Regions from separate parts of the Yersinia mollaretii ATCC 43969 genome, predicted to be linked through region 1. Evidence: predicted binding sites of a transcription regulator. Region 1 holds the regulator's gene; each other region holds the start of a gene.

Region 1 (7,301 bases):
GCTAAAGGCTACACCGACTACCCAACACTGTAAGTTTTTTATCGTTTAATACATTAAATAACAGCCAGTTAGAGTCATACTCTCGCTGGCTGTTTTTTTTGGTGCTATTAATGAGCCAAGGTAGTGAGCGGGAAGATATTGCTATATCATAATGGCTAAGTTTTTATTTATAATGACTTTGACTTATAAACTTTTGATTATAAAGAGGTATTATGAAACGCTTACTCCATACCATGATTCGCGTCGGTGACCTGCAACGCTCCATCGATTTCTACACCAAGGTATTAGGGATGCGTTTACTGCGTACCAGCGAAAATACCGAGTATAAATACTCGCTGGCATTCGTCGGTTACAGTGATGAAAGTGAAGGCTCAGTGATTGAGCTGACCTATAACTGGGGCGTAGACAGTTACGAGATGGGGAGTGCGTTTGGTCATTTGGCGCTAGGTGTGGACGATGTTGCCGCGACTTGTGACCAAATTCGTCAGGCGGGTGGAAAAGTCACTCGTGAAGCTGGCCCGGTCAAAGGCGGTAATACCATCATTGCATTTGTCGAAGATCCCGACGGCTACAAAATCGAGTTAATCGAGAATAAGAGCGCCGGACACGGCCTCGGAAACTGATTAACAATAAGGCACCCTCACGGTGCCTTTTTTCTCATCACGATATCCCCCTGCATCCTGCGCCAAAATTTGACATAATGTGTGCTGAATTCGATGAAGATAAGAAACTGATGGCAGATAAAAGTGACCTTAACGCCCTGAGCGGCCGTTTTCGTGGGTATTATCCCGTAGTAATTGATGTTGAAACCGCCGGTTTTAATGCTCAAACCGATGCATTATTAGAAATTGCCGCCGTGACATTGCAGATGAACAAAGAGGGATGGTTGCTGCCGGATGAAACGCTGCATTTTCATGTAGAACCGTTTGAAGGTGCCAATCTACAACCTGAGGCACTGGCGTTTAATGGCATTGACCCGACTAACCCGTTACGTGGCGCAGTCAGTGAACACGATGCCTTACACGCCATTTTTAAAGCGGTTCGTAAAGGGCTCAAGGATCAGGGCTGCAACCGAGCAATTATCGTGGCGCACAATGCCAATTTCGACCATAGCTTTGTGATGGCAGCCGCTGAGCGCGCCAGCTTGAAGCGCAACCCATTCCACCCGTTCGCCACTTTTGATACCGCAGCACTCAGCGGGTTGGTGCTTGGGCAGACCGTGTTGGCAAAAGCATGCCTGACAGCAGGCATTCCATTTGATAGCAGTCAGGCGCATTCGGCCTTGTATGACACAATGCAAACGGCAAAGTTGTTCTGCGAGCTGGTTAATCGCTGGAAGAAATTGGGCGGCTGGCCGATACCGGCGGGAGAGTCCGAGTAACACGGTTTTCATGAGAAAATAGCGGATATATAAAAAAGGTGGCCTGCAGGCCACCTTTTTCGTTTGTTTCACTGTACAACTCGCCTGTTACTCTGCGGCGGGTTGATCTTCTTGTGAACGGTATTTATCTGCGGTCTCTTTCAGCAACTGTTGCAATTCGCCACGCTGATACATTTCCATCAGAATGTCGCAACCGCCGACCAATTCGCCATCAACCCACAGCTGCGGGAATGTCGGCCAGTTGGCATATTTTGGTAGCTCTGCACGAATATCCGGATTTTGCAGGATATCAACATAAGCAAAGCGTTCGCCACAGGCAGATAACGCTTGCACAGCCTGAGCAGAGAAACCGCAGTTTGGCAGCTTCGGTGAGCCCTTCATGTACAGCAGGATTGGGTTTTCTGCTATCTGGCGCTGAATTTTATCAATCGTGGTCATTTATTGCTTCCTCAAGCCATCGAGTGGCTACAAACTTTTACTTAATATAATTATTGCGTACGGTCTATTGTAGCGACTGTCACCACTGGAATAAAACGCCATCTTTTGCAGGGGCTTTTCACTATCAGTGAAGAGTTAAATCTCAGCTACAAATATGTGCCTTAAGAATAACATTTTTGATCCCATCACTTCACTATTATCTTCTTAATGGAATAGCGGGAGGGTGACCAATATAACTTGTTGACGGATGGTTGATTTAAGTCCATTGAAAGCATAAAAAGGCGGCAATTGTGAAGCCATTAACGTTTTCTCACAATATCGATTAGAATACTGTATGTCTTCGCTTTTTTATATCCTGAGTTTCGGCAATACTGTGACTCTTCATATTCATCTTAAGGCTAAGGTTGGTCGCGTTATTATGCGTTTAATACTTACGCTGTTTGTGCTGCTGTTTACTCAGCTATTCTTAAATCTGGCGCATGCGTCGCCGCAGGCACAGGTGTCGGCGGAGCAAAAGAAAGGCCAGATCAGTCAAGCCAGCCCTGATGATCGTAAAAAGCGAAAAGCCGATAAAAGCACCAAAAAAGCGAAAATAGCCAGCGATAAAACGTCCACCAGCAAAACCACCACAAATAAAACAACGGCCAATAATGATAAAAAGAAATTAGCCGCTAATACGACTAAAACGATTAAGAAGAAAGCGCAACAAGTCAGTAAACCCGCGACAAAAAAAACCAGCAGTACCAAAAAGACGAATATTAAAACTGCGGCTAACAAAACAACAGCGGCAGTCAAAAAGAGTCAAAAAGCGGCTTATGGTCGGCATCGAAATAAAACTCAAGGCAAAGCGAGCACCGAACTCGTCGCCAATAATAAAATTAAGCTCAGCCCTGCCCATAAAAAGCGCTATCAACACGCCAAACAAACCGCAATGAGTAAACTGATGAAACAAGTCGGTAAGCCTTATCGCTGGGGTGGCACCTCACCAAATACCGGTTTTGATTGCAGCGGACTGATTTATTACGCCTATAAAGATGTGATCAGAATAAAAATGCCGCGCACCGCTAATGAGATGTATCACTTGCGTGATGCCGCGCCAGTCAAACGGGCTGAATTAGAGAGTGGTGATCTGGTGTTCTTTAATATTGCTAATCGCGGCGTTGCCGATCATGTCGGCGTTTATTTAGGCAACGGCAAATTTATTCAGTCTCCACGCACCGGCGAAGAGATCCGTATTAGTATGCTGGATAACGACTACTGGCAAGATCATTATGTGGGCGCACGTCGCGTGGTCACACCAAAAACTATCCGCTAATCCTTCAACACACATCCGGCGGCGCTGTCGGGTGTGTGTTTCCTTACTCCCCCTATCTCAGTGACGACTCCTGAAGAGTTTGCATTCAATCCCCTTTCTAACCCTATGGTTTTCAATGTCATTCCTGTCGAAAGTTGTTAAGATTAATACCCACAACAAAAATACAACAATTATGCTTTACCCGCTCTTCGCCACATTATGGCCTGCGGCTATTGATGGGATTTGAGGAGCAAACACCCTGAGCAACCCCGAAAGGAGAGAGCTATGTCTTTTGAATTACCGGCATTACCTTATGCGCAAAATGCGCTGGAACCCCACATCTCAGCTGAAACGCTGGAATACCACCACGGAAAACACCACAATACCTATGTGGTTAATCTCAATAGTCTGATTAAAGAGACTGAGTTTGCGGGCAAGACACTGGAAGAGATCGTAAAAACCTCCAGCGGTGGCATCTTCAACAATGCGGCCCAAGTTTGGAACCACACTTTCTACTGGCACTGCCTGTCGCCAAATGGCGGTGGTGAGCCGACGGGTAAAGTGGCCGACGCCATTAATCAGTCATTCGGTTCATTTGCAGAGTTTAAAGCGCAGTTTACCGATGCCGCAGTGAAAAATTTTGGCGCAGGCTGGACTTGGCTGGTTAAAAAAGCAGATGGCACGCTGGCGATTGTCAGTACTTCTAATGCAGCAACCCCTCTGACCACAAATGATAAGCCATTGCTGACCGTCGATGTGTGGGAGCACGCTTATTATATTGATTACCGTAATGCGCGGCCAAAATATCTGGAGAATTTCTGGGCGCTGGTTAACTGGTCATTCGTTGAGAAGAATCTAGCCTGATAAGGCAATAAATGATAGGCGGTGTGTTAGCACATCAGCAGAAATAACTCAGGGCGGGTAAACCGCCCTACTTAATAATTTTACCGGCAAGCGGCTTAATTAATTCATTACCGCCACGAAGCTAAAGGCAATAATCATCGCCAGCGCACCAACAGTCGTAATCAGCGACATTTTCAGATTGGTATCCATAAAAACTCCTTAGCCGGTCAGTTTGTAGTAGGAAAAAGACACAAAGTTACTGTGTTAAATTATCTTCCCACAATTCAGAAAAAAAATCTTGTGCTCATTACGCACTTTATAACTTTGAATACCTCTTCCACTTTGACTCCAGATCAGACAAAATTCGCAGTTCATAACTGCATACCGACTAATAACGTCCAATAAATACTCTCAGACAAGCCGCTGATTCCATTTTCCAGCCCAATAATATGCATCTGTCTGAGTGTTTTCGAGTCTGCAGGCAAACGATTAACATCATACTTACCGACGGTAACAGGTAAGCTTAGGAGTCATTTTTTTATGGCAACGATTAAAGATGTGGCCAAACACGCGGGTGTGTCCACCACCACCGTTTCGCATGTGATTAACAAAACTCGTTTCGTCGCCGAAAATACCAAGGCTGCCGTGTGGGCAGCCATTAAAGAGCTGCATTATTCGCCCAGTGCTGTGGCCCGCAGTTTGAAAGTTAACCACACCAAATCCATTGGCTTATTGGCAACATCCAGCGAAGCGCCCTATTTTGCCGAAGTGATCGAAGCGGTTGAAAACAGCTGTTATAGCAAGGGTTACACGCTGATTTTATGTAACTCTCATAATAATCTGGATAAGCAGAAAGCCTATCTGGCGATGTTGGCACAAAAGCGTGTTGATGGGCTGTTAGTCATGTGTTCAGAATATCCCGAGCAACTGCTGGGGATGCTCGAAGATTATCGCAATATCCCGATGGTGGTGATGGATTGGGGAACGGCACGTGGCGATTTTACTGATTCTATTATTGATAATGCCTTTGAAGGCGGCTATTTGGCTGGCCGTTATCTGATTGAACGCGGTCATCGTGATATAGGCGCGATCCCCGGTCAGTTATCCCGCAATACCGGCGGTGGTCGCCATCAGGGCTTCCTTAAAGCACTGGAGGAGGCCAATATCACGGTGCGTGATGAATGGGTGGTTCAGGGCGATTTTGAACCGGAATCGGGTTATAAAGCCATGCATCAAATTCTGACACAGAAACATCGCCCGACCGCCGTGTTCTGTGGCGGGGATATTATGGCGATGGGCGCAATATGCGCAGCCGATGAGCTGGGCCTGCGAGTGCCGCAGGATATTTCGGTGATCGGGTACGATAATGTGCGTAATGCGCGCTATTTCTCCCCGGCACTCACCACCATTCATCAGCCGAAAGAGCGATTGGGCGAAACGGCCTTTGCGATGCTGCTCGACCGCATTGTCAGCAAACGCGAAGATCCCCAGACCATTGAGGTTCACCCGAAACTGGTCGAACGACGTTCTGTTGCCGATGGTCCGTTCCGCGATTATCGCCGTTAATCCTCTCCCGCCGATAGTACAGGCTGCTATCGGCGGTGATCTCCATCATCATCAGTCACGAGATGATGATAGAGTATCATCTTTCATCCACTCTGCATTTAACGTGACACTGTCACCCAAATACTCAAGCAGCCAAGCCAGTGCGGGCGAATGATTATTCTGCTCCCACGTCAGGCAGCACGGGCTATCCGGCAGCGGTTCCGCCAAGTTTAGCGCCGCCAGTTTCCCCTGCGCAATCAGTGGCGAAACCATATGGGCGGGCACCATGCCAACACATAACCCCTCACACAGGCAGTCGATCCCCGTCACCCAATCCGGAACCACCAGCCGCTGCTGATTATCTAGCGTCCAGGTGTCTCGTTTAGGCAAATTTCGCGCAGTATCTTCGAGGCAAAGTGAGGGATAAGGGCGGAGCTGATCATCGGTCAGCGGCCCGGTTAGCTGAGCTAATGGATGTTTGACACTCACCACACACTGCCAGCTTAAAAATCCCATATCACGAAAAACAAACCGCCCCCCAACAGGCACTGCGCGAGTAGCACCGATGGCCATTTCTGCCTGTCCATCGACCAATGCATCCCAGACACCATTGAATACTTCATAACGTACTCGTAATTCGATATCAGGAAAATGTCGATAAAAATCCAATACTAAGCGGCGACTGCGCTGGGGCTTGACGATTTTATCTATCACGATAGTTAATTCCCCCCGCCAACCATTCGCCACTTGTTGACATTGACGACGGGTGCCATTCATTTTTTTGATGACATCACGTGCTTCTTTGATAAAAACCAGACCTGCGGCGGTTAATTCTACGTCACGATGACGTCGTTCAAACAGCGGCACTGCCAGCCACTCTTCAAGTTGGCGCACGGTATAACTTATCGCCGATGGCACACGGTGCAATTCTTGTGCAGCAGCACTGAAGCTACCGGTACGCGCCACTGCGTCAACCACATCCAGTGAGTATTCGGACCACATTATTTTCTGCCCCTTCAGCTTAATCACTTAGCTATCAAATATTTTGACAGCATGGCGCAAATATTACCGTTTCACAACAGAATCACTCACCGGATAGAATGCCCTCCGCCACAAATTGCCTGCAACAATCTATTTACAACAGCAGCGCCTGCACATTTTCAAATAGAGAATAATAAAGAATGAAAACGACACCTAGCTTCATGTTCTATCTGGCTGGTTTAAGCATGTTGGGTTATCTGGCCACCGACATGTATTTACCCGCCTTTGGGGCCATGCAACAAGAACTGCAAACCTCCGCTGGATCCATCAGTGCTAGCTTGAGCATTTTTCTCGCGGGTTTTGCTATCGCCCAGCTTATCTGGGGGCCGGTATCTGATAAATTAGGCCGTAAGCCGGTGCTGTTAGCCGGACTGGGGTTATTTGCCCTCGGCTGTTTGGGGATTCTGTGGGTGGAAACGGCCACGCAACTATTGATCCTGCGCTTTATTCAGGCGGTGGGGGTCTGTTCTGCGGCCGTGAGCTGGCAAGCCTTGGTGGTGGATCGCTATCGTGACGGTAAAGCCAATCGTGTCTTTGCCACCATTATGCCATTGGTTGCGCTCTCTCCGGCGCTCGCCCCCCTGCTGGGTGCCTGGCTGTTAAACCACTTCAGCTGGCGCTCAATCTTTGTCGTCCTACTGGTCATCACACTGCTGCTACTGATTCCAACCGCACGGCTGAAAGAGCGGAAAAAATCCGTGACCGATAAGGCCGACCAACATAAGACGGCGATCAGTTTCTGGCAGTTGCTAAAATCTC
Region 2 (7,301 bases), 1.6 Mb from region 1:
AGGAGGCTGTCCATGCAGATATTGCTGGCTAATCCACGTGGCTTTTGCGCTGGCGTTGATCGGGCTATCAGTATTGTTGAGCGCGCGATCGAGATGTATGGCGCGCCAATTTATGTGCGGCATGAGGTCGTCCATAACCGCTATGTGGTTGATAGCCTTCGCGAACGCGGGGCTATCTTTATCGAAGAAATTTCGGAGGTGCCTGATGGCTCCATTCTGATTTTCTCGGCCCACGGTGTCTCGCAGGCCGTTCGCGCAGAAGCGCGTGAGCGTAAGCTGACGATGCTGTTTGATGCGACCTGTCCGTTGGTGACTAAGGTGCACATGGAAGTTGCGCGCGCCAGCCGCAAAGGTAAAGAAGCTATCCTGATAGGCCATGCGGGTCATCCGGAAGTGGAAGGGACGATGGGGCAGTACAGCAACCCGAAAGGGGGGATGTATCTGGTTGAGTCACCCGACGATGTCTGGGCGCTGAAGGTAAAAGACGAGAATAATCTATGCTTTATGACGCAGACAACCTTGTCCGTTGATGATACCTCTGCGGTTATTGATGCTTTAAATAAACGTTTTCCGAAGATTGTCGGCCCGCGTAAAGATGATATTTGCTACGCCACCACCAACCGACAAGAAGCGGTGCGCAATTTGGCGAATGATGCTGATGTGGTGTTGGTGGTCGGTTCGAAAAACTCATCTAACTCCAACCGTTTAGCCGAGTTGGCACAGCGGATGGGCAAACCGGCCTACCTGATTGACTCTGCGGCTGATATCCAAGAGTCGTGGTTGCAGGGGGCGGCGCAGATTGGTGTCACTGCTGGCGCATCTGCACCGGATGTACTGGTGCAGCAAGTGATTACACGTTTGCAGGCACTCGGCGCGGGTGGGTCCGTTGAACTCAGTGGCCGTGAAGAGAGCATTGTCTTCGAAGTCCCCAAAGAATTACGTGTTGATATCAAGCAGATCGATTGATTCCGCTTTTACTCTTTTTTGGCACGTATTCGTTAATTGATATCAAGCAGCCCTGAGTGGCTGCTTTTTTTATCGGTAAAACGGTGCTTTTTATCATGGCTGCAACAATATCCGGTTGAACTCATACATGGGAATGATGAAATATATTGCACCATAACTGAATGAATATGCGGAATAACGGCAAAATAGCAGATTAAGCGCGAAGGCATCTGAGCCGAATGAGTTGGGCGAGACTGGACTAAGGTTAATTAACGCTATTTCAGCCGTTAAGTGGTATCGCTGATAAAAACGGGCGTATATCATTTTTTTCTAATACAGATTAAATAGAGTGGCAGAGTCCAAAGCGGGCGGCTAATCTGAACCCTTGTCAGGGCAGATGACACAACATTAGGAGGAATCATGAATAATTCAACTATTCGTATCGCTGTTGTCGGCGCGGGTGGCCGTATGGGCCGACAATTAATTCAGGCCATTACCCAGACAGAGAGCGTTGTGTTGGGGGCGGCAGTTGAGCGCGTAGGCTCCACCTTGGTGGGAAGTGATGCTGGCGAGCTGGCCGGAACGGGTCTGTTGGGTATTACTGTAAGTGATGATTTATCCAAGGTAATTGATCATTTTGATGTGTTGATCGATTTTACTCGGCCAGAGGGTACGCTGGAACATTTAGCCATTTGCCGTCAGCACCGTAAAGCGATGGTTATTGGCACAACTGGCTTTGATGATGCAGGCAAAGCGGCCATTAGTGCAGCCGCCGCTGATATTGGTATTGTATTCGCAGCCAACTTCAGTGTTGGGGTGAATGTTGTGCTCAAACTGCTCGAAAAAGCAGCCAAAGTGATGGGCGACTACACCGATATCGAAATTATTGAAGCGCACCACCGACATAAAGTTGATGCGCCTTCAGGTACGGCTCTCGCCATGGGCGAAGCCATCGCTGATTCATTGGGCTGGTCACTGAACGAGTGTGCAGTCTACAGCCGTGAAGGCCACACTGGCGAGCGTAAGCCCGGCACGATAGGCTTTGCGACCGTGCGAGCCGGAGATATCGTCGGCGAACATACCGCGATGTTTGCTGATATTGGTGAACGAGTTGAAATCACGCACAAAGCGACCAGTCGTATGACATTTGCCAATGGTGCAGTTAAATCTGCTATTTGGGTGTCTGAGTATGATAATGGTCAGTTTGATATGCGAGATGTGCTGAATTTGAACCAACTTTAAAGGTGTAAAGCACAACCCGTGATGTGGTTGTTTTTATCATAATTATTTGATAATAGGGCAATATTTTATTGTCCTTTTTTATTTTATTTATGAAATTACATATTTGACGCTTATTTTATTATTTAATCTTCATTTATCTCTATTTTTAGTCAATTTTATCTCTTTTTATCCCCGCGTTAAGCGCCGACACTGATTTTCATCTCCTCTGAAGGATATTTCCCAGTCACTTACCCTCGCAACCGTTTACTATGTTAAGTTAGCATGTGTTTTTGTCGCTATAAGTCACTATTTTTGATGAGAACGGCAAAAAATAGAGAAAAAATGGCACTTTGGCTAGACAAGAGCCTCACTCATCATTAAAATGCGCCCAATTTGCCAAAAATTAGCTTTGAGGGCGGTTTTTGCATTGATTTAGATCGCTAGATATGAATTAATATGCAAATAATGTGACTGTTTATTCCTTGGAGGGTGTTTTGATTAAGTCAGCGCTATTGGTTCTCGAAGACGGAACCCAATTTCACGGTCGGGCCATCGGGGCAGAGGGTACGGCAGTGGGGGAAGTGGTCTTCAATACGTCGATGACCGGTTATCAAGAAATCCTCACTGATCCTTCCTACTCCCGCCAGATCGTTACTCTTACTTATCCTCATATCGGCAATGTCGGCACTAATGCCTCCGATGAAGAATCCTCCGCAGTACACGCCCAAGGTCTTGTTATTCGTGACCTGCCATTGATCGCCAGCAACTACCGCAGTGAAGAAGGCTTAGCCGAGTATCTCAAGCGTCACAACATTGTTGCGATTGCTGATATCGATACTCGCAAGCTGACGCGGTTGCTGCGTGAAAAAGGTGCGCAAAACGGCTGTATTATTGTGGGTGACTTATCTGATGCCGCTTTGGCGTTGGAAAAAGCGAAAGCTTTCCCCGGCTTGAAAGGGATGGATTTGGCGAAAGAAGTGACCACCAAGGATAGCTATGAGTGGCTGCAAGGCAGCTGGACACTGGAAGATGACTTGCCGGCGGCAAAACAGCCAGAAGATCTGCCCTTCCACGTCGTAGCCTACGATTATGGTGTGAAACGCAATATTCTGCGCATGCTGGTGGATCGCGGTTGTCGCCTGACGGTGGTCCCAGCGCAAACCTCGGCTGAAGACGTGCTGAAGCTGAATCCAGATGGCATTTTCTTGTCCAACGGCCCCGGTGATCCTGAGCCATGCGACTACGCTATCGCAGCGATTAAGCGTTTTCTGGAAACCGATATTCCGGTGTTTGGCATCTGCTTGGGCCACCAATTACTGGCACTGGCCAGTGGCGCAAAAACGGTAAAAATGAAGTTTGGTCACCACGGTGGCAACCATCCAGTGAAAGATTTGGATGCGGATTGCGTGATGATAACGGCACAGAACCACGGTTTCGCAGTAGATGAAGACACATTGCCATCTAACCTGCGTAAGACGCACGTTTCGCTATTTGATGGTTCTCTGCAAGGAATTCATCGTACCGATAAAGCCGCGTTCAGCTTCCAAGGTCACCCTGAAGCCAGTCCAGGGCCGCATGATGCCGCTCCGCTGTTTGATCACTTTATCGAGCTGATTGAAGCTTATCGCGCCACTGCCGCTAGCCACACTCATAAATAATCAGGAGCGATTACCATGCCAAAACGTACAGATATAAAAAGCATCCTGATTCTGGGCGCAGGTCCAATCGTTATCGGTCAAGCTTGTGAGTTTGACTACTCCGGCGCTCAGGCGTGTAAAGCGCTGCGTGAAGAGGGTTACCGCGTCATTCTGGTGAACTCAAACCCCGCGACTATCATGACTGACCCTGAGATGGCTGATGCGACCTATATCGAGCCGATCCACTGGGAAGTGGTGCGTAAAATCATCGAGAAAGAGCGCCCAGACGCCGTTTTGCCCACCATGGGGGGGCAAACCGCGCTGAACTGCGCGCTGGAGTTGGAGCGCCAAGGTGTTCTGGCTGAATTTGGCGTCACCATGATTGGTGCTACCGCCGATGCTATTGATAAAGCAGAAGACCGCCGTCGCTTTGATATCGCGATGAAGAAAATTGGTCTGGATACCGCCCGTTCCGGTATTGCCCATAACATGGAAGAAGCACTGGCCGTCGCGGCTGATGTGGGCTTCCCTTGCATTATCCGCCCCTCCTTTACCATGGGCGGCACTGGCGGCGGTATCGCCTATAACCGCGAAGAGTTTGAAGAAATTTGCGAACGCGGTCTGGATTTGTCGCCAACCAAAGAGTTGCTGATCGACGAGTCACTGATTGGCTGGAAAGAGTATGAGATGGAAGTTGTTCGCGATAAAAACGACAACTGCATCATTGTCTGCGCTATCGAAAACTTCGATGCGATGGGTATCCATACCGGCGACTCTATCACTGTGGCTCCTGCTCAAACACTCACCGACAAAGAGTATCAAATCATGCGTAATGCCTCGATGGCAGTACTGCGTGAAATCGGTGTAGAGACGGGGGGATCTAACGTGCAGTTCTCGGTTAACCCGAAGAATGGCCGTCTGATTGTGATTGAAATGAACCCTCGAGTCTCCCGCTCCTCTGCGCTAGCCTCTAAAGCAACGGGTTTCCCGATTGCCAAGATTGCCGCCAAGCTGGCGGTAGGTTATACGCTGGATGAGTTGATGAATGACATCACTGGCGGCCGCACTCCAGCCTCCTTTGAGCCATCCATTGACTACGTTGTTACCAAGATTCCTCGCTTTAACTTCGAAAAATTTGCCGGTGCTAATGACCGCCTGACCACGCAGATGAAATCTGTCGGCGAAGTGATGGCGATTGGCCGCACTTTACAGGAATCACTACAAAAAGCACTGCGCGGTTTGGAAGTGGGCGCGACAGGTTTTGACCCGAAAGTGAGTCTGGATGACCCCGAAGCGCTGACCAAAATTCGTCGTGAATTGAAAGAAGCGGGTTCTGACCGTATTTGGTATATCGCTGATGCCTTCCGTGCTGGGATGTCGGTTGATGGCGTTTTCAATCTGACCAACGTCGATCGCTGGTTCTTGGTGCAGATTGAAGAGCTGGTCCGTCTGGAAGAAAGTGTGGCGGAGTGCGGCATTAATGGCCTGAATGCTGAGTTTATGCGCCACCTGAAACGCAAAGGCTTTGCTGATGCCCGTTTGGCGAAATTGGTCGGCGCGGCAGAAAGCGAAGTACGCAAACTGCGTTACAAGCATGGCCTGCATCCGGTTTACAAGCGTGTGGACACCTGTGCGGCGGAGTTCTCTACCGACACCGCCTACATGTACTCGACCTACGAGGAAGAGTGTGAGTCCAACCCAACCAGTGACCGTCCGAAAGTGATGGTACTGGGTGGTGGTCCGAACCGCATCGGCCAAGGAATCGAGTTCGACTATTGCTGTGTACACGCCTCACTGGCGCTGCGTGAAGATGGTTACGAAACCATCATGGTGAACTGCAACCCAGAAACGGTTTCAACTGACTACGACACCTCTGATCGCCTCTACTTTGAGTCAGTGACGCTGGAAGATGTGCTGGAAATTGTGCGTATCGAGAAGCCGCAGGGCGTTATCGTGCAGTACGGTGGTCAAACGCCATTGAAATTGGCCCGTGAATTGGAAGCGGCGGGTGTGCCAGTGATTGGTACCAGCCCGGATGCTATTGACCGTGCTGAAGACCGTGAACGTTTCCAACAGGCGGTGAATCGTCTGGGCCTGAAACAGCCCGCGAACGCCACTGTTGCTACGATTGACCAAGCGGTAGAGAAAGCAACCGGTCTGGGTTATCCGCTGGTGGTGCGCCCATCGTATGTCTTGGGTGGCCGCGCAATGGAGATCGTTTATGACGAAGTCGACCTGCGCCGTTACTTCCAAAATGCGGTGAGTGTCTCGAATGATGCCCCGGTGCTGCTGGACCGTTTCCTTGATGATGCGGTTGAAGTGGATGTGGATGCCATTTGCGACGGCGAGCGTGTGCTTATCGGCGGCATTATGGAGCACATCGAGCAAGCGGGGGTTCACTCCGGTGACTCTGCATGTTCGTTGCCTGCTTACACCCTGAGCAAAGAGATTCAGGATGTGATGCGCCAGCAAGTTGAAAAACTGGCCTTCGAGCTGTGTGTTCGCGGCTTGATGAATGTGCAGTTCGCCGTCAAGAACAACGAAGTTTACCTGATTGAAGTTAACCCTCGTGCAGCTCGTACCGTACCATTTGTCTCCAAAGCAACCGGTATGCCACTGGCAAAAATTGCCGCGCGCGTGATGGTGGGGCAGTCACTGGCTGAGCAAGGTATCACCGAAGAGATTATTCCCCCTTATTACTCGGTAAAAGAAGTGGTCTTGCCGTTTAATAAATTCCCGGGTGTTGACCCGATTTTAGGGCCAGAAATGCGCTCTACCGGTGAAGTCATGGGGGTTGGCCGCACCTTCGCAGAAGCCTTCTCTAAAGCGATGCTGGGCAGTCAATCAGGCATGAAAAAGAGCGGTCGCGCACTGTTGTCGGTTCGTGAGGGTGATAAGCATCGGGTGGTGGATTTGGCCGCTAAATTGCTGAAACAGGGCTTTGAACTGGATGCGACTCACGGTACTGCGGTGGTGCTGGGCGAAGCAGGGATCAATCCACGCTTGGTCAACAAGGTGCATGAAGGTCGTCCACACATTCAGGACCGTATTAAGAATGGTGAGTACACCTATATCGTGAATACCACGGCAGGGCGTCAGGCGATTGAAGACTCCAAACTGATTCGCCGCAGTGCTTTGCAGTATAAGGTGCATTACGACACCACCTTGAATGGCGGTTTCGCAACGGCAATGGCATTAAATGCGGACCCAACCGAGCAAGTGATTTCAGTGCAAGAGATGCATGCCAAGATTAAGAATATGAAAGGCTAATTTAGGTTGTAATCGAGTTTGGGTTGTAGCTAAGAAAGCAGCGGGGCGATGGAGACATCGCCCTTTTTCATGCTTAGAGATTATAAAATCGCGGATTTTAGCCCTACAAGCAGTGTTTGTTATAAACGGAAGTATTATTCATAAACGATAGTATTGTTCATAAACAACATTGATCTTCACCAAGGTTAGCCCCCACCGAATTGTGGATAGTAACTTATACCCGTCATA
Region 3 (7,301 bases), 2.2 Mb from region 1:
GGGGTCGGAATACCAAAGGGACGACCTATGCCGAACCAGCCAAAGGTGTCGGCCACCTCCGTAAAACCGGTATTGACCGGGCTACCATTGGTGTAAACCATGGTGACGCCGCGCAGCAACAGCATCATGACCAGTGTGGCGATAAACGCCTGCACTTTACCTTTGGCGACAATCACCCCGGTAATCCCGCCAATAAACGCCCCCAATGCCAGTGCCGCCGCGACGGCGACCATAGCATTCACTTCTAAACCCACAATCGAGGCCGCCACCGCACCAGTCAACGCCAGTAATGACCCCACCGACAAATCAATGCCGGAAGTCAGGATAACCAGTGTCATCCCCACCGCCATAATGGCGTTGACGGAAGTTTGCTGAAGAATGTTAAACAGGTTATTCAGGGTGAAAAAGTTTGGACTTAGCGACGAAACCACAGCAATCAGCACCAGCAGCGCAATCAGTGATTTTTGTTCTAATAACCATTCTTTGCTGAACCAGCGTTTTGTCTGGATCGTCTGGGAACTCATATCTGATTACTCCTGCTCACTAAGCTTTTGCTTATCAAAAGATTGCTTGCCGACGGCGGCTGCCATCAACACTTCTTGGGTCGCCTGTTCAATCGAGAACTCGCCGCTTAGCTGGCCTTCATGCATCACGAGAATACGGTCACTCATGCCGAGCACTTCCGGCATTTCTGAGGAGACCAGAATGATGCTCAGCCCTTCTTGCTTGAATTGGTTGATTAACTGGTAGATCTCTTTTTTAGCCCCGACGTCCACCCCACGAGTCGGCTCATCGAGGATCAGTACTTTGGGGCGGGTCATCAAACCGCGTGCAATTGCCACTTTTTGCTGGTTACCGCCGGATAACAAACCAATCGGCTGTTCCATCGAAGGGGTTTTGATATTAAATAAGCGAATAAAATCCGCGACTGCCAGTTGTTCATCCGCGTGCTTAAGCGAACCGCCCGCACGGCTGAAATAACGCAATGCCGTCAAAGACATATTCTCTTTCACGGACATTCCCAGCACCAAACCATCCCGCTTGCGGTCTTCGGAAATATAGACGATGCCGTTTGCCAAACCATCTTGCGGTGAATGGGTCACCACTTCACGGCCATCCAGCATAATGAAGCCAGACTGACGCGGCAGCGCACCATAGATGATTTTCATCAGCTCAGTGCGGCCTGCGCCCATCAACCCCGCCACACCAAGGATCTCGCCGCTGTAGAGGGTGAAACTGACATTTTTCACGCCGGGGCCACATAGCTGTTTGACCTGTAAGCGCTTTTCGCCACGGGGTAAATTCAGGCGCGGGTATTGCTCTTCTAACTTGCGACCCACCATCATCTCAATCAGAGAGTTTTCAGTCAGCTCGTTAACCGGTTTTTCCGCGATAAATTGCCCGTCACGGAACACAGTGACGTCGTCGCAAATCTCAAAAATCTCTTTTAGCCGATGGGAGATATAAACAATGCCGCGACCTTCCGCTTTCAACTCATTAATGACATTAAATAAAGAGGCGGTTTCAGTGTCGGTCAAGGCATCGGTTGGCTCATCCATAATGATGACTTTAGATTCAAAGCTCAGCACTTTGGCGATCTCCACCATCTGCTGATCACCAATAGAAAGTTCACCCACCAGCCGGTGGCTGCTGTAATGAATATTAAGACGCGCTAGCAGTAAATCCGCTTCGGCATACATCTTTTTCCAATCGATGCCGCCAAAGCGATTAACAAACTCGCGCCCTAAAAAGATATTTTCGGCGATGGTTAACTGCGGGATCAGGTTAAGTTCCTGATGGATAATGCCAATGCCCGCTTCCTGCGAGGCTTTTGGGCCATTAAACACCACTTCTTGACCCATAAAATGCTGACTGCCGGCATCTTTACTGTAGATGCCAGTCAGCACTTTCATCATGGTCGATTTTCCGGCCCCATTTTCGCCGACCAGTGCCATCACCCTGCCAGGATAGACACTGAGCGCCGCACCGGAGAGTGCTTTGACGCCGGGAAAGGCTTTATCAATCCCTTTCAGTTGCAGCAAAGGTTGCATAAATGCCTCAGAAGGTTACGCCGGAGCAGAGAATGATGTTAGCAAAGGGGGAACACTCCCCGCTACGAATCACTGCCCGGCTTTGTTTGGTTTGTTCTTTAAAAGCCTCGTGGCTGATATAGCGCAAAACAATTTGGTTTCCCTGATGTTGCTCAAGTTGTGTTAACTGGGCGAGTAACGCTTCATGGAGTTGCGGATTATTTTTAACGATCTCCTCCGCAAGGTACGCACTCTCAACCTGCATTTCTTGCGTCACCACCTCAAGAACCTGGAGGAAACCAGGGACGCCTCGTGTCAGTGCCAGATCGATACGTGTGGTGGTTGCCGGTATGGGCAGCCCCGCATCACCTATCACAACCTGATCGGTATGACCCAGGCGAGAGATAACAGCGGAAATATCAGAATTCAGTAATGCGCCTTTTTTCATTTTCGACTCCAACAGCGAAACGTTTCGCTGATACTGAGTTTAGAAAAATAGCCGCAGAAGGCAAACTCAATTTGATGAAATTGTGATCGCCATCGAAACGTTTCGCTGAACATGTGAAAAGTGGGAATAATAGAAGTGAAAAAGGCCACTATGATTAGCGGCCTTTCAGGTTAAATCTCGACTTGTGTTCCTAGCTCAATCACCCGGTTAGGGGGGATCTCGAATTGATCTGCGGCGCGCAGCGCATTACGGCTGAGGGCAATAAATAGCTTGCCGCGCAGGAACAGATACCATGGTCGTCGCGTCAGAATGAGCGACTCATGGGACATAAAGAACGACGTTTCCATCATCTGGCACGGCAAGCCTTCTAAGCCACAGCGGTGGAAGATCTCCTCTACATTTGGCGTTTCGCGCCAACCATAACTTGCCACCACCCGCCAGAAAGTCGGCGAGAGCTGCTCAATGGTGACCCGCTTCACATTGTGTACGTAAGGGGCATCCTCAGTTCGTAATGTCAGCAGCACCACGCGTTCATGTAGCACTTTGTTATGCTTGAGGTTATGCAACAACGCGAACGGAATCACATTCATTGCCCGCGACATATACACCGCCGTCCCCGTCACTCGCACCGGAGGTGATTTCTCCAATGACGCAATCATCGCTTCCAGTGAATTGCCGTGTTCATGCATACGGCGCAGCAAACCAAAACGCTCGCTTTTCCAAGTGGTCATAATGATAAACATCACGAGACCCAGAGAGAGCGGCAACCAACCGCCGGAGAACAATTTCAAGGCGTTGGCTGAAAACATCGGCACATCGATAATCAGTAAAACCACCAGCAGGCAGCCGACAAAAACGCGATTCCAGTGCCAGTTTTTCAGCGCGACAGTGCAGAACAAAATACTGGTTATTACCATGGTTCCAGTTACCGCGATGCCGTAAGCGGCCGCCAGATTACTGGAGCGCTCGAAGCCGACAATCACCAGAACCACCGCCAGATAGAGTGTCCAGTTGATGACCGGGATATAGATCTGACCCGACTCCATTTCGGAGGTATGGATAATGCGCATCGGTGGCAAGTAGCCTAACCGCACCGCCTGCCGAGTCAGCGAGAACACACCCGATATCACCGCTTGTGAGGCAATCACTGTCGCCAGTGTCGCCAGTATTAATAGTGGGATCAAGGCCCAGTCAGGGGCTAACAGGAAGAAGGGGTTTTTGATGGCTTCCGGGTTTTTCAGCAGTAATGCGCCTTGCCCAAAATAGTTCAGCACCAATGAGGGCAGAACCACGGTAAACCATGCCAATCGGATAGGGAATTTACCAAAATGCCCCATATCAGCATACAGCGCTTCCACGCCAGTGATGGCCAGCACCACCGCGCCGAGGGCATAAAACGACACCGCTTTATATTCAGTAAAGAAGCCTATCGCCCATTTGGGATTCAGCGCAGACAGGACTTCGGGATTCGCAATAATACTGCGTAGCCCCAGCAGGGCGATCGTCAGAAACCATACCAGCATCACTGGGGCGAATAGTTTGCCGACACTACCAGTGCCGTGTTTTTGAATCACAAACAGCAGAGTTAGCACCGCAATAGAGCAGGGGACGATATAGGGATCGAGCGCAGGCGCGGCAATTTCCAACCCTTCGATGGCTGACATGACCGAGATTGCAGGGGTAATGACCACCTCGCCATAAAAGAAGCTGCCGCCAATCAGCCCAAGAATCACCAGTATTGAGGTGGCGCGAGATGAGGTATTACGCCCGGCCAAAGACATTAAAGTTAAAATGCCCCCTTCACCGGCGTTATCTGCACGCATGACATAGGTCAGATATTTAACCGAGACGATCAGGATGAGCATCCAGAAAATCAGCGATAAAAAGCCAAACACTACATCCGGGCGGACATCAAAACCATAATGACCAGAAAAGCACTCTCTCAAGGTATAGAGCGGGCTGGTACCAATATCACCGTAAACCACCCCTATTGCTGCCAGGGTTACCGCCGATAAAGACTGTTTATGTTCTGTGCTCATAATTGATTTCTTTTTGCTAGAACATCCATAACCTGATGTGTGCGTTTAAGAACCGCAATAGTCGGTTCTGTGTCCCTTGACGCCCACCAAAAGGCGCACAGTATGCACGATTTCAATGGATTGCCTACTCTTAAATAAGATGACTACAATAGCTAAAATGGATTCGCCGCAAATCAATGATGAGATAAAAATTCTACTAATCAACGATCTATATCATTAAAGAAAAAGAGGATTTATTTCCCTTTATCAGGTAAAAATCAATCAACTAACGGAACATGTAGAACAATTATGGCGCAATCATCACAATTAGCAGAAAGAATCTCCCGCTTGAGCAGTGCCCTTGAAAGTGGTCTGTATGAGAGACAGGAGGCTATCCGCTTGTGTTTGTTGGCAGCACTCAGTGGTGAGAGTGTCTTCCTGCTCGGCCCACCGGGTATTGCCAAAAGCTTGATTGCTCGCCGCCTGAAATTTGCCTTCCGTAATGCCAGAGCATTTGAATACCTGATGACCCGTTTTTCCACGCCAGAAGAGGTGTTTGGCCCGCTCTCCATTCAGGCGTTGAAAGAAGAGGGGCGCTACCAGCGCATGACGGCGGGTTATCTGCCAGAAGCTGAAATCGTTTTTCTTGATGAGATCTGGAAAGCCGGCCCCGCTATCCTCAATACCTTGCTGACGGCCATTAATGAGCGGCGTTTTCGTAATGGTGATCGGGAGGAGAGTATCCCGATGCGGTTACTGGTCACCGCCTCCAACGAGCTACCGGATGCAGATAGCAGTCTGGAAGCCCTTTATGACCGCATGCTGATCCGCCTTTGGTTGGATCGCGTGCAAGAGAAGCAAAACTTTCGTTCATTGCTGCTCAATCGCCAAGATGAAAACCTTAATCCGGTGGCCGAAAATCTCAGCATCAGTGATGACGAATTTTATCAGTGGCAACCGCTGATCGACAAAATCGCCTTACCAGACGCCTGTTTTGAACTTATTTTTCAGTTACGTCAACGGCTCAGTGCGCAAGAGCAAGCGCCCTATGTCTCTGACCGACGGTGGAAAAAGGCGCTGCGTCTACTGCAAGCCAGCGCCTTTTTCAGTGGCCGAAGTGAAGTGACCCCCATTGATTTAATTTTACTGAAAGAGTGCCTGTGGCATGACCTCAGCTCCCTGAAGTTACTACAACAACAGCTTGAGCAATTGTTAACTGAGCAGGGATATCAGCAGCAAAGCCTATTAATGAAGCTACAGCATATTCAGGGCCAATGGTTGCAGCACCAGCAACAACAAAGTGACCATCAAGCGCTCACCGTGACCAAGCAAAGCGGTATGTTCAGTCGCAAACCACAATATGGGCTGCCAGACTTGTTAACCGATAGCACCCTGACACTTTTGCTGCAAAAGCCCCTTAACTTGCATGACATTCAGGTCAATCATCTGCAAATAGAGAAAGAGGCTCTTGTCCAGTGGCTAAATAAAGGGGGCGTACTGCGCGCGAAGTTAAATGGGGTCGGCTATGCCCAATCTATTGATGCAGAAATTGATGAGCAGTTACATATCACGGTACTAGATATCAGTCGCCAGCCATCAATCCTGTCGCAACCCGGTGTGGCGATAGCCAGTGTGCCGCCAGAGTTGCTGGTGGCGTTAACGGAACTGGAAAATAGCCTAACCGAGCAACGGCGGTTATTCAGTCAGCACCAGCCCTGCCTGTTCACCCCCTCCGCTTGGCTGGCAAAAATAGAAGCTAGCCTGTTGCAGGTTGCGGAGCAACTGAAGCAGCAACAACAAAAAATGCGCGGACACTGATCGATGCTCAGTCTGGCCACACTGGATCTGCTGCTATCAATCAGTGAAGGTGAACTGATTGAGGAGATGGTGGTGGGATTGCTCGCATCACCCCAACTGGCGCTATTCTTTGAAAAATTCCCGCGCATAAAACGGGCGTTGATGAAGGATATCCCCGGCTGGAAGCAAAGCTTGCAGCAGCGCATCCGTGAGGCAAAAGTCCCCCAAAGTCTGGCGAGTGAGTTTGCTTTATACCAGCAGAGCCAATTGGAGAGCAGCCCGCACTTCTATGCGCACTTGCCGGATATTGTGGCACAGCTGCAACAGATGCATTCGCCCTTTGCGGCACAAGCGAACACGCTGCTGCAAGCTGCTGATTTAACAAGAAACCCGCAAACTGGCGATAGTCTACAAGCCCTCTTTTTACAGCGCTGGCGCGTCAGCCTGACCCTACAGACCATCACCATTCACCACCAATTACTGGAGCAAGAGCGGGAGCAACTGCTGGCTGAATTACAGCAGCGATTGGCGCTCAGTGGCGCATTGGAACCCATATTGGCGACCAATGACGGTGCCGCAGGGCGGCTTTGGGATATGAGTCATAGCCATTTACAGCGCGGTGATTATCAATTGTTGCTGCAATACGGCGATTTTCTACAGCAACAGCCAGAATTGCAGCAATTAGCCGAGCAATTGGGGCGCAGCCGCTCAGCTAAAGCGCAACCCACACCGGATGCCCGCTACGAGCCTTACACGGTGATGGTGCGCCAGCCCGATACTGTGCCAGAAGAGGTCAGTGGCATTCATCAGAGCAATGATATTTTACGATTGCTCCCTACTGAGCTGGTCATGTTGGGGATGAGTGAATTGGAGTTTGAGTTTTATCGCCGTTTGCTGGAGCGGCGCTTGCTTACCTACCGCTTGCAGGGGGATAACTGGCAGGAAAAAACCTTACAACGGCCCGTCAGCCTTAAAAGTCACGACGAACAACCGCGTGGCCCTTTTATT
Region 4 (7,301 bases), 1.7 Mb from region 1:
CAGTTTTATTCGTTAATTGATCGCTCTTATCAGTTGGTTTTGCAGGGGTTGCCGGAGCAGCGGCGGCAGGAATTAGTGATGTAATGACAAGAAATAGCCTCTGGAGCAACCCGATGGTTACCCCAGAGGCGAGTGCAGCTTGATGCGCTATTTACGTTGCAGCAGCGGTTTCAGGAAGCGGGCCGTATGTGATGCAGCGCACTCTGCGACGGTTTCTGGTGTGCCGGAGACTAATATCTCGCCACCGCCACTGCCGCCTTCTGGCCCCAGATCGACAATCCAATCCGCTGTTTTAATGACATCCAGATTATGCTCAATCACCACGATGGTATTGCCCTGATCCCGCAATTGATGCAACACCGCCAGCAACTGCTGAATATCAGCAAAATGCAGGCCGGTGGTCGGTTCGTCCAGAATATAGAGCGTCTGTCCGGTGCCGCGCTTCGACAGTTCACGCGACAGTTTAACCCGCTGCGCTTCGCCACCTGATAAGGTGGTCGCCGATTGCCCCAGACAAATATAGGAGAGGCCGACATCCATCAATGTTTGTAGCTTGCGAGCCAACGCGGGCACAGCATCAAAGAACTCACGCGCTTCTTCGATGGTCATCGCCAACACTTCGTGGATACTCTTACCTTTGTACTTCACTTCCAGTGTTTCACGGTTATAACGCTTACCTTTACACTGGTCACAGGGCACATAGATATCCGGCAGGAAGTGCATCTCAACTTTAATCACCCCATCGCCCTGACAGGCTTCGCAGCGCCCCCCCTTCACGTTAAAGCTGAAGCGGCCCGGCGTATAACCACGGGCGCGTGACTCAGGGACACCCGCGAAGAGTTCACGAATTGGCGTAAAGATGCCGGTATAGGTCGCTGGGTTTGAACGCGGTGTCCGGCCAATCGGGCTTTGGTCGATATCGATCACTTTATCGAAATGCTCCAACCCCTGAATATCGCGGTAGGGCGCAGGTTCATTGGTGGTTGCGCCATTCAACTGGCTTTGGGCAAGGGAGTATAAGGTATCGTTGATCAGCGTCGATTTACCGGAGCCAGAAACCCCAGTAATGCAGCTAAATAGCCCGACAGGCAGTGTTAGTGTGACATCTTTCAGGTTATTGCCGCTGGCACCAATCAGTTTTAACACTTTGCTCGGGTCACCCGCGACCCGTTGCGCTGGAATCGCAATTTCTCGCTTGCCGCTGAGGAACTGGCCGGTCAATGAATTTGGCGCGGCCATAATGTCATCTACCGTGCCCTCTGCCACCACTTCACCCCCATGCACACCGGCACCGGGGCCGATATCAATCACATGGTCTGCGGCGCGGATCGCATCTTCATCGTGCTCCACCACAATCACGGTGTTACCCAGATTGCGCAGGTGAATCAATGTTTCCAGCAAACGCTCATTATCACGCTGATGTAAGCCAATAGAAGGTTCATCCAGCACATACATCACACCAACCAACCCCGCCCCAATCTGGCTGGCGAGTCGGATACGCTGTGCCTCGCCACCGGAGAGGGTTTCGGCTGAGCGTGACAATGACAGATAATTCAGCCCGACATTCACCAGAAACTTCAGCCGATCACCAATCTCTTTCAGTATCTTCTCGGCAATTTGCGCCCGCTGACCACTCAATTTCATATTCTGGAAGAAGGTCAGTGCATGGCCAATGCTCAGTTCGGAAATCTCTGGCAATGTGGTGTTTTGGACAAAGACATAACGGGCTTCTCGGCGCAGACGTGTGCCGCTACACGAGGCACAGGAGCGATTGCTGATAAATTTCGCCAGCTCTTCGCGCACCGCACTGGATTCCGTCTCTTTATAGCGGCGTTCCATATTGTGCAGCACCCCTTCGAAGGGGTGACGACGCACGGTGGTATCACCGCGATCGTTAATGTATTTGAACTCAATGGTCTCTTTGCCGGAACCGTACAACACCGCTTTTTGTGTTGCGGCATCCAGCGAGTTAAAGGGCGCTTCAATATCAAACTTATAGTGATCCGCCAGTGAACGTAGCATCTGGAAGTAATAGAAGTTGCGACGATCCCAGCCACGGATAGCGCCACCCGCCAGAGATAATTCTGGATTTTGCAGCACACGGTCGGGATCAAAAAATTGCTGCACGCCAAGGCCATCACAGGTCGGGCAGGCACCCGCCGGATTGTTAAAGGAGAACAGGCGCGGCTCCAGCTCACTCATACTATAGCCACAAATCGGGCAGGCAAAGTTGGCGGAGAATAACAACTCTTCGGCGTGAGGATCGTCCATATCCGCCACGACGGCAGTCCCGCCGGATAACTCCAATGCGGTTTCAAATGACTCGGCCAGACGTTGCGCCAGATCTTCACGCACTTTGAAGCGATCAACCACCACTTCAATGGTGTGTTTCTTTTGCAGCTCTAATTTCGGTGGATCAGAGAGATCACAAACCTCACCGTCGATCCGCGCCCGGATGTAGCCCTGCATCGCCAGATTTTCCAGCGTTTTGGTATGTTCGCCTTTGCGATCTTTTACCACCGGCGCGAGTAACATTAGGCGGCGTCCTTCCGGCAGGCTGATGACGTTATCGACCATCTGGCTGACGGTTTGGGCTGCTAGCGGGACATCATGATCAGGGCAGCGCGGTTCACCGACGCGGGCGAACAGCAAACGCAGATAATCATGGATTTCAGTGATTGTCCCCACAGTGGAACGCGGGTTATGGGAGGTCGATTTTTGCTCAATGGAGATGGCCGGCGAGAGACCTTCAATATGGTCAACATCCGGTTTTTCCATCAGCGATAGAAATTGGCGCGCATAGGCGGAGAGAGACTCAACATAACGGCGCTGCCCCTCGGCATACAGGGTATCAAAAGCCAGTGAGGACTTGCCTGAACCCGATAGACCGGTGACAACAATCAGTTTGTCGCGTGGGATAATCAGGTTGATATTCTTAAGATTATGGGTGCGAGCGCCCCGAACTTCGATATTATCCATTCAAACATTTCCCGGATTTGCTGAGCCTCTCACTGCGTCCGTTTGCTATGAAAGCACACTTCAGAAAAAGCAAAAAAGTGTGCTATACAACGCCAAAAACAGGACGCAGCCAGTACGAAACGGATAATTATGACACAAAAAAACCTGAATGGATATCCAGTATCTGAGTGCAATTAAGACAGATTACGCGATAAATCTGTAACGCATTACGCAGTTATGATCTGTTGTGCCGTTTGGTGGTTAGCGTGTTAAACTTACTCGTTTATACTGTACAAAATTTACTTCATCAGGAGAGTTCACATGGCCAGCAGAGGCGTAAACAAAGTGATTTTGGTCGGGAATTTGGGCCAAGACCCGGAAGTCCGCTACATGCCTAACGGCGGCGCTGTTGCCAATATCACCCTGGCGACTTCCGAAAGCTGGCGTGATAAAGCAACCGGCGAGCAGAAAGAGAAGACGGAATGGCACCGTGTGGTGTTGTTCGGCAAACTGGCTGAAGTTGCGGGTGAATATCTGCGTAAAGGCTCTCAAGTCTATATCGAAGGCGCTCTACAAACCCGTAAGTGGACAGATCAGGCGGGTGTTGAGAAATACACCACTGAAGTTGTGGTTAACGTTGGCGGCACCATGCAAATGCTAGGTGGTCGTCAAGGCGGCGGTGCTCCGGCAGGGGGTGGCGCCTCACAAGAGGGCGGCGCGCAAGGCGGTTGGGGTCAACCTCAGCAGCCACAAGGTGGCAACCAGTTCAGCGGCGGCCAGACTTCACGCCCAGCGCAATCTGCGCCAGCAGCACAGCCGCAAGGCGGCAATGAGCCACCAATGGATTTCGACGACGATATTCCTTTCTGATCCCTGTTTTTAAAAACAGAGAAATCAATAAAACCCAGTGTAATAGCTGGGTTTTTTGTATGGGGTTATCAATAAGCTGTAAATGCAAAATACAACTCATAGGCTGTAATTCACCAATACAACCTAACGACTGTAATTTGACGATAATGCAGAATAATAAAGTGTTAACGCCTACTCGACTATAATCATCTCTCTGCCGTTGTAACTCTTTCTGTTACCTATCATATGGAGCTTGGTTATGGTCATTGTTCACCATCTAAATAATTCACGTTCACAGCGTATTTTGTGGATGCTCGAAGAGTTGCAAGTCCCCTATGAGTTGAAGCGCTATCAGCGCGACTCGGGTAGCTTGTTGGCTCCCCCTGAACTGAAAAAAATTCATCCGCTGGGTAAATCTCCGGTCATTACTGACGGCGATCTGACTCTGGCGGAGTCCGGTGCGATCATCGAATATTTGCAGGAAGCCTATGATGCTCAAGGGCTGTTTAAGCCAACCGGCCATTATGATCGCCAGCAGTTTCGCTACTGGATGCACTATGCGGAGGGTTCACTGATGCCACTGCTGGTGATGAAGCTGATCTTCAGCCGATTGGGTGGGCCGCCAGTGCCGTGGATAATCCGTCCGGTTGCCAAGGCATTGGGCGAAGGGGTGCAGAAAAATTATCTGAATAAGCAAATTACCACGCACCGCGACTATCTGGAGCAGCATCTCACTCAGCATCGGTGGTTTGCTGGCAGTGATTTCAGTGCGGCAGATATCCAAATGAGCTTCCCTATCGAAGCGATCAATAGCCGTGGCGGCCTTGAGGGCTTCCCGAAACTGCAAGATTTCTTAGTGCGGATTCATCAGCGCCCCGCCTATCAACAGGCGATTGAGAAGGGCGGTGCCTACAAATTGGAGAGCTGACTATCGGCTATTTAGTATCCAAGTTCACTCAGGGCCAACGGGTGTGAGTCAGCTCACACTTTCGTTTGGCATTGATTTGATGCTCACGGACAAATTAATGTTAAAAAATGCATTAAATGTCGCGTTCTGGTGTTGATTAGTCACTGCTGTTGGCTAGATAATCGTTTGCCTTAAATTACATCTGCCCTAAATCTCGATTTTTTTTCAGTCATGCGCACTTCCAGCTAATCGATTGCTATTTCCTCCGTCATCTTGGCGTTGGGGGGATTGATGAGTTAATCGGCAGGGACGGAAACGATTACGTAGGGAAAGGGCGCTTGGCTTGCTGACGACTTTATAATGACACACACAGGGGACATAACCATGTCTAGCACCAATCCTCAAACGAACTCGGCAGCAAAGCCAAAAAGTTCGCTTGATGCATTTTTCAAGATCAGTGAACGTGGCAGTAATGTACGCCAAGAAGTGCTGGCCGGTCTGACGACCTTTTTGGCGATGGTCTACTCGGTCATCGTGGTGCCAAGCATGTTGGGCAAAGCGGGCTTCCCGCCAACAGCGGTGTTTGTCGCGACCTGTCTGGTGGCGGGCTTAGGTTCTCTGTTGATGGGCTTGTGGGCGAATTTGCCGATGGCGATTGGTTGCGCTATCTCATTGACCGCGTTTACTGCATTCAGTTTGGTATTGGGCCAACACATCAGTATTCCTGTGGCGCTGGGTGCCGTATTCCTGATGGGGGTACTGTTTACCATTATCTCCGTCACCGGTATCCGCTCATGGATATTGCGTAACTTGCCGATGGGCGTGGCGCACGGCACCGGCATTGGTATCGGCCTGTTCCTGCTGCTGATTGCGGCAAACGGTGTCGGCTTGGTAATCAAAAACCCGATTGAAGGTTTGCCAGTGGCGCTGGGCGCATTTACCTCTTTCCCGGTGATTATGACGTTATTGGGTCTGGCGGTGATTTTCGGTTTGGAAAAACTGCGGGTGCCGGGTGGCATTCTGCTCGTGATTATCGGCATCTCAGTGATTGGTCTGATTTTTGACCCTAGTGTGACCTATCAAGGGCTGTTTGCTATGCCAAGTCTGGCGGATGCTAACGGCGACTCGTTGATTTTCAGCCTCGATATCATGGGTGCACTGAAACCTGTGGTGCTGCCAAGTGTGCTGGCGTTGGTGATGACTGCGGTGTTTGATGCCACAGGCACCATCCGCGCGGTGGCGGGTCAGGCCAACTTGCTGGATAAAGATGGCCAGATTATCAGCGGCGGCAAAGCGCTGACCTCTGACTCCGTCAGCAGCATCTTTGCCGGTTTAGTGGGCGCGGCCCCTGCTGCGGTGTATATCGAATCTGCGGCGGGTACGGCGGCAGGCGGTAAAACCGGTATGACCGCAACCGTGGTCGGTGTGCTGTTCCTGTTCATGCTGTTCCTCTCGCCGCTCTCCTATTTGGTTCCTGCTTACGCCACGGCTCCGGCCCTGATGTACGTGGGCTTGCTGATGTTGAGCAATGTGTCCAAACTGGATTTCGACGATTTTGTTGATGCGATGTCCGGCCTGCTTTGCGCCGTGTTTATCGTGCTGACCTGTAATATCGTGACCGGTATCATGCTGGGCTTCAGCTCACTGGTGATTGGCCGTATCTGTTCCGGCGAATGGCGTAGACTGAACATCGGCACCGTGGTTATTGCGGTTGCGCTGGTGGCATTCTATGCAGGCGGTTGGGCGATTTAAGCTCACGACTATTGGGGACGCCCTGTCCCCAATAGTGCCAATGCGGCGATAACCGCACTTCTCTGTTTTTTCCTGCACTCTGTTACCGTTTTTTTCCCCGTTTAATAAAAAAGTGATCTACTATCAAAAGCTACGCGTTGGCCCTGACGACGGGCGAGTTTGATTGTTAGGTAGTGTTGAGTTGAGTCTAAGGAAAGCATGGAAATCTTTTTTACAATCCTCATTTTGATTCTGGTGGTGTCGCTCTCCGGCGTGGTCACCCGAATGTTGCCGTTTCAAATCCCCCTCCCATTGATGCAGATTGTCTGTGGTGCCTTGTTAGCTTGGCCCCACTTTGGTTTGCATGTCGATTTTGACCCGGAACTCTTCTTGGTGCTGTTTATCCCGCCGCTGCTCTTTGCTGATGGTTGGAAAACACCGACGCGGGAGTTTATTCATCACGGGCGGGAGATATTGGGTCTGGCACTGGCCTTGGTGCTGGTCACCGTGGTGGGTATCGGCTATCTGATCTACTGGATGGTGCCGGGTATTCCGCTGGTGGCGGCCTTTGCACTGGCGGCGGTATTATCGCCAACGGATGCCGTGGCGCTATCCGGTATCGTGGGGAAAGGGCGCATACCGAAATCAATTATGGGCGTGCTGGAAGGGGAGGCGTTGATGAACGATGCTTCCGGTCTGGTGGCGCTGAAGTTTGCCATTGCGGTGGCAATGGGCACCATGATATTCACTGTGTCCGGTGCCACATTGGAGTTCCTGAAAGTCGCCATCGGCGGCCTGCTGGCCGGGGTTGCGGTCACTTGGCTCTACAGTAAATCGCTGCGCTTGATGAGCCGCT

What was found. The regulator PurR, encoded in region 1, represses purine synthesis genes. The targets are predictions, from matches to a motif close to CANGCAAACGTTTGCNTG.
Positions count from the first base shown of each region.
Region 2: carA (glutamine-hydrolyzing carbamoyl-phosphate synthase small subunit) is a predicted target of PurR. The motif match lies at 2,420-2,437, and genes of this name have one in related genera.
Region 3: rbsD (D-ribose pyranase) is a predicted target of PurR. The motif match lies at 2,491-2,508, and genes of this name have one in related genera.
Region 4: HRD69_RS03410 (NCS2 family permease) is a predicted target of PurR. The motif match lies at 5,023-5,040, and genes of this name have one in related genera.

Region 1 is NZ_CP054043.1:3,634,902-3,642,202, forward strand. It holds gene nemA (alkene reductase) at 1-33, shown strand, start outside; gene gloA (lactoylglutathione lyase) at 213-623, shown strand; gene rnt (ribonuclease T) at 734-1,381, shown strand; gene HRD69_RS16225 (Grx4 family monothiol glutaredoxin) at 1,469-1,819, opposite strand; gene HRD69_RS16230 (C40 family peptidase) at 2,238-3,134, shown strand; gene sodB (superoxide dismutase [Fe]) at 3,399-3,977, shown strand; gene cydH (cytochrome bd-I oxidase subunit CydH) at 4,077-4,166, opposite strand; gene purR (HTH-type transcriptional repressor PurR) at 4,497-5,522, shown strand; gene punR (DNA-binding transcriptional activator PunR) at 5,574-6,503, opposite strand; gene punC (purine nucleoside transporter PunC) at 6,683-7,301, shown strand, end outside.
Region 2 is NZ_CP054043.1:1,985,319-1,992,619, forward strand. It holds gene fkpB (FKBP-type peptidyl-prolyl cis-trans isomerase) at 1-32, shown strand, start outside; gene ispH (4-hydroxy-3-methylbut-2-enyl diphosphate reductase) at 13-966, shown strand; gene dapB (4-hydroxy-tetrahydrodipicolinate reductase) at 1,366-2,187, shown strand; gene carA (glutamine-hydrolyzing carbamoyl-phosphate synthase small subunit) at 2,661-3,824, shown strand; gene carB (carbamoyl-phosphate synthase large subunit) at 3,840-7,073, shown strand.
Region 3 is NZ_CP054043.1:1,227,500-1,234,800, forward strand. It holds gene rbsC (ribose ABC transporter permease) at 1-524, opposite strand, end outside; gene rbsA (ribose ABC transporter ATP-binding protein RbsA) at 531-2,051, opposite strand; gene rbsD (D-ribose pyranase) at 2,059-2,478, opposite strand; gene kup (low affinity potassium transporter Kup) at 2,649-4,517, opposite strand; gene ravA (ATPase RavA) at 4,806-6,314, shown strand; gene viaA (ATPase RavA stimulator ViaA) at 6,318-7,301, shown strand, end outside.
Region 4 is NZ_CP054043.1:777,834-785,134, reverse strand. It holds gene HRD69_RS03430 (MmcQ/YjbR family DNA-binding protein) at 1-84, shown strand, start outside; gene uvrA (excinuclease ABC subunit UvrA) at 148-2,979, opposite strand; gene ssb1 (single-stranded DNA-binding protein SSB1) at 3,280-3,828, shown strand; gene HRD69_RS03415 (glutathione S-transferase family protein) at 4,067-4,735, shown strand; gene HRD69_RS03410 (NCS2 family permease) at 5,099-6,466, shown strand; gene HRD69_RS03405 (Na+/H+ antiporter) at 6,665-7,301, shown strand, end outside.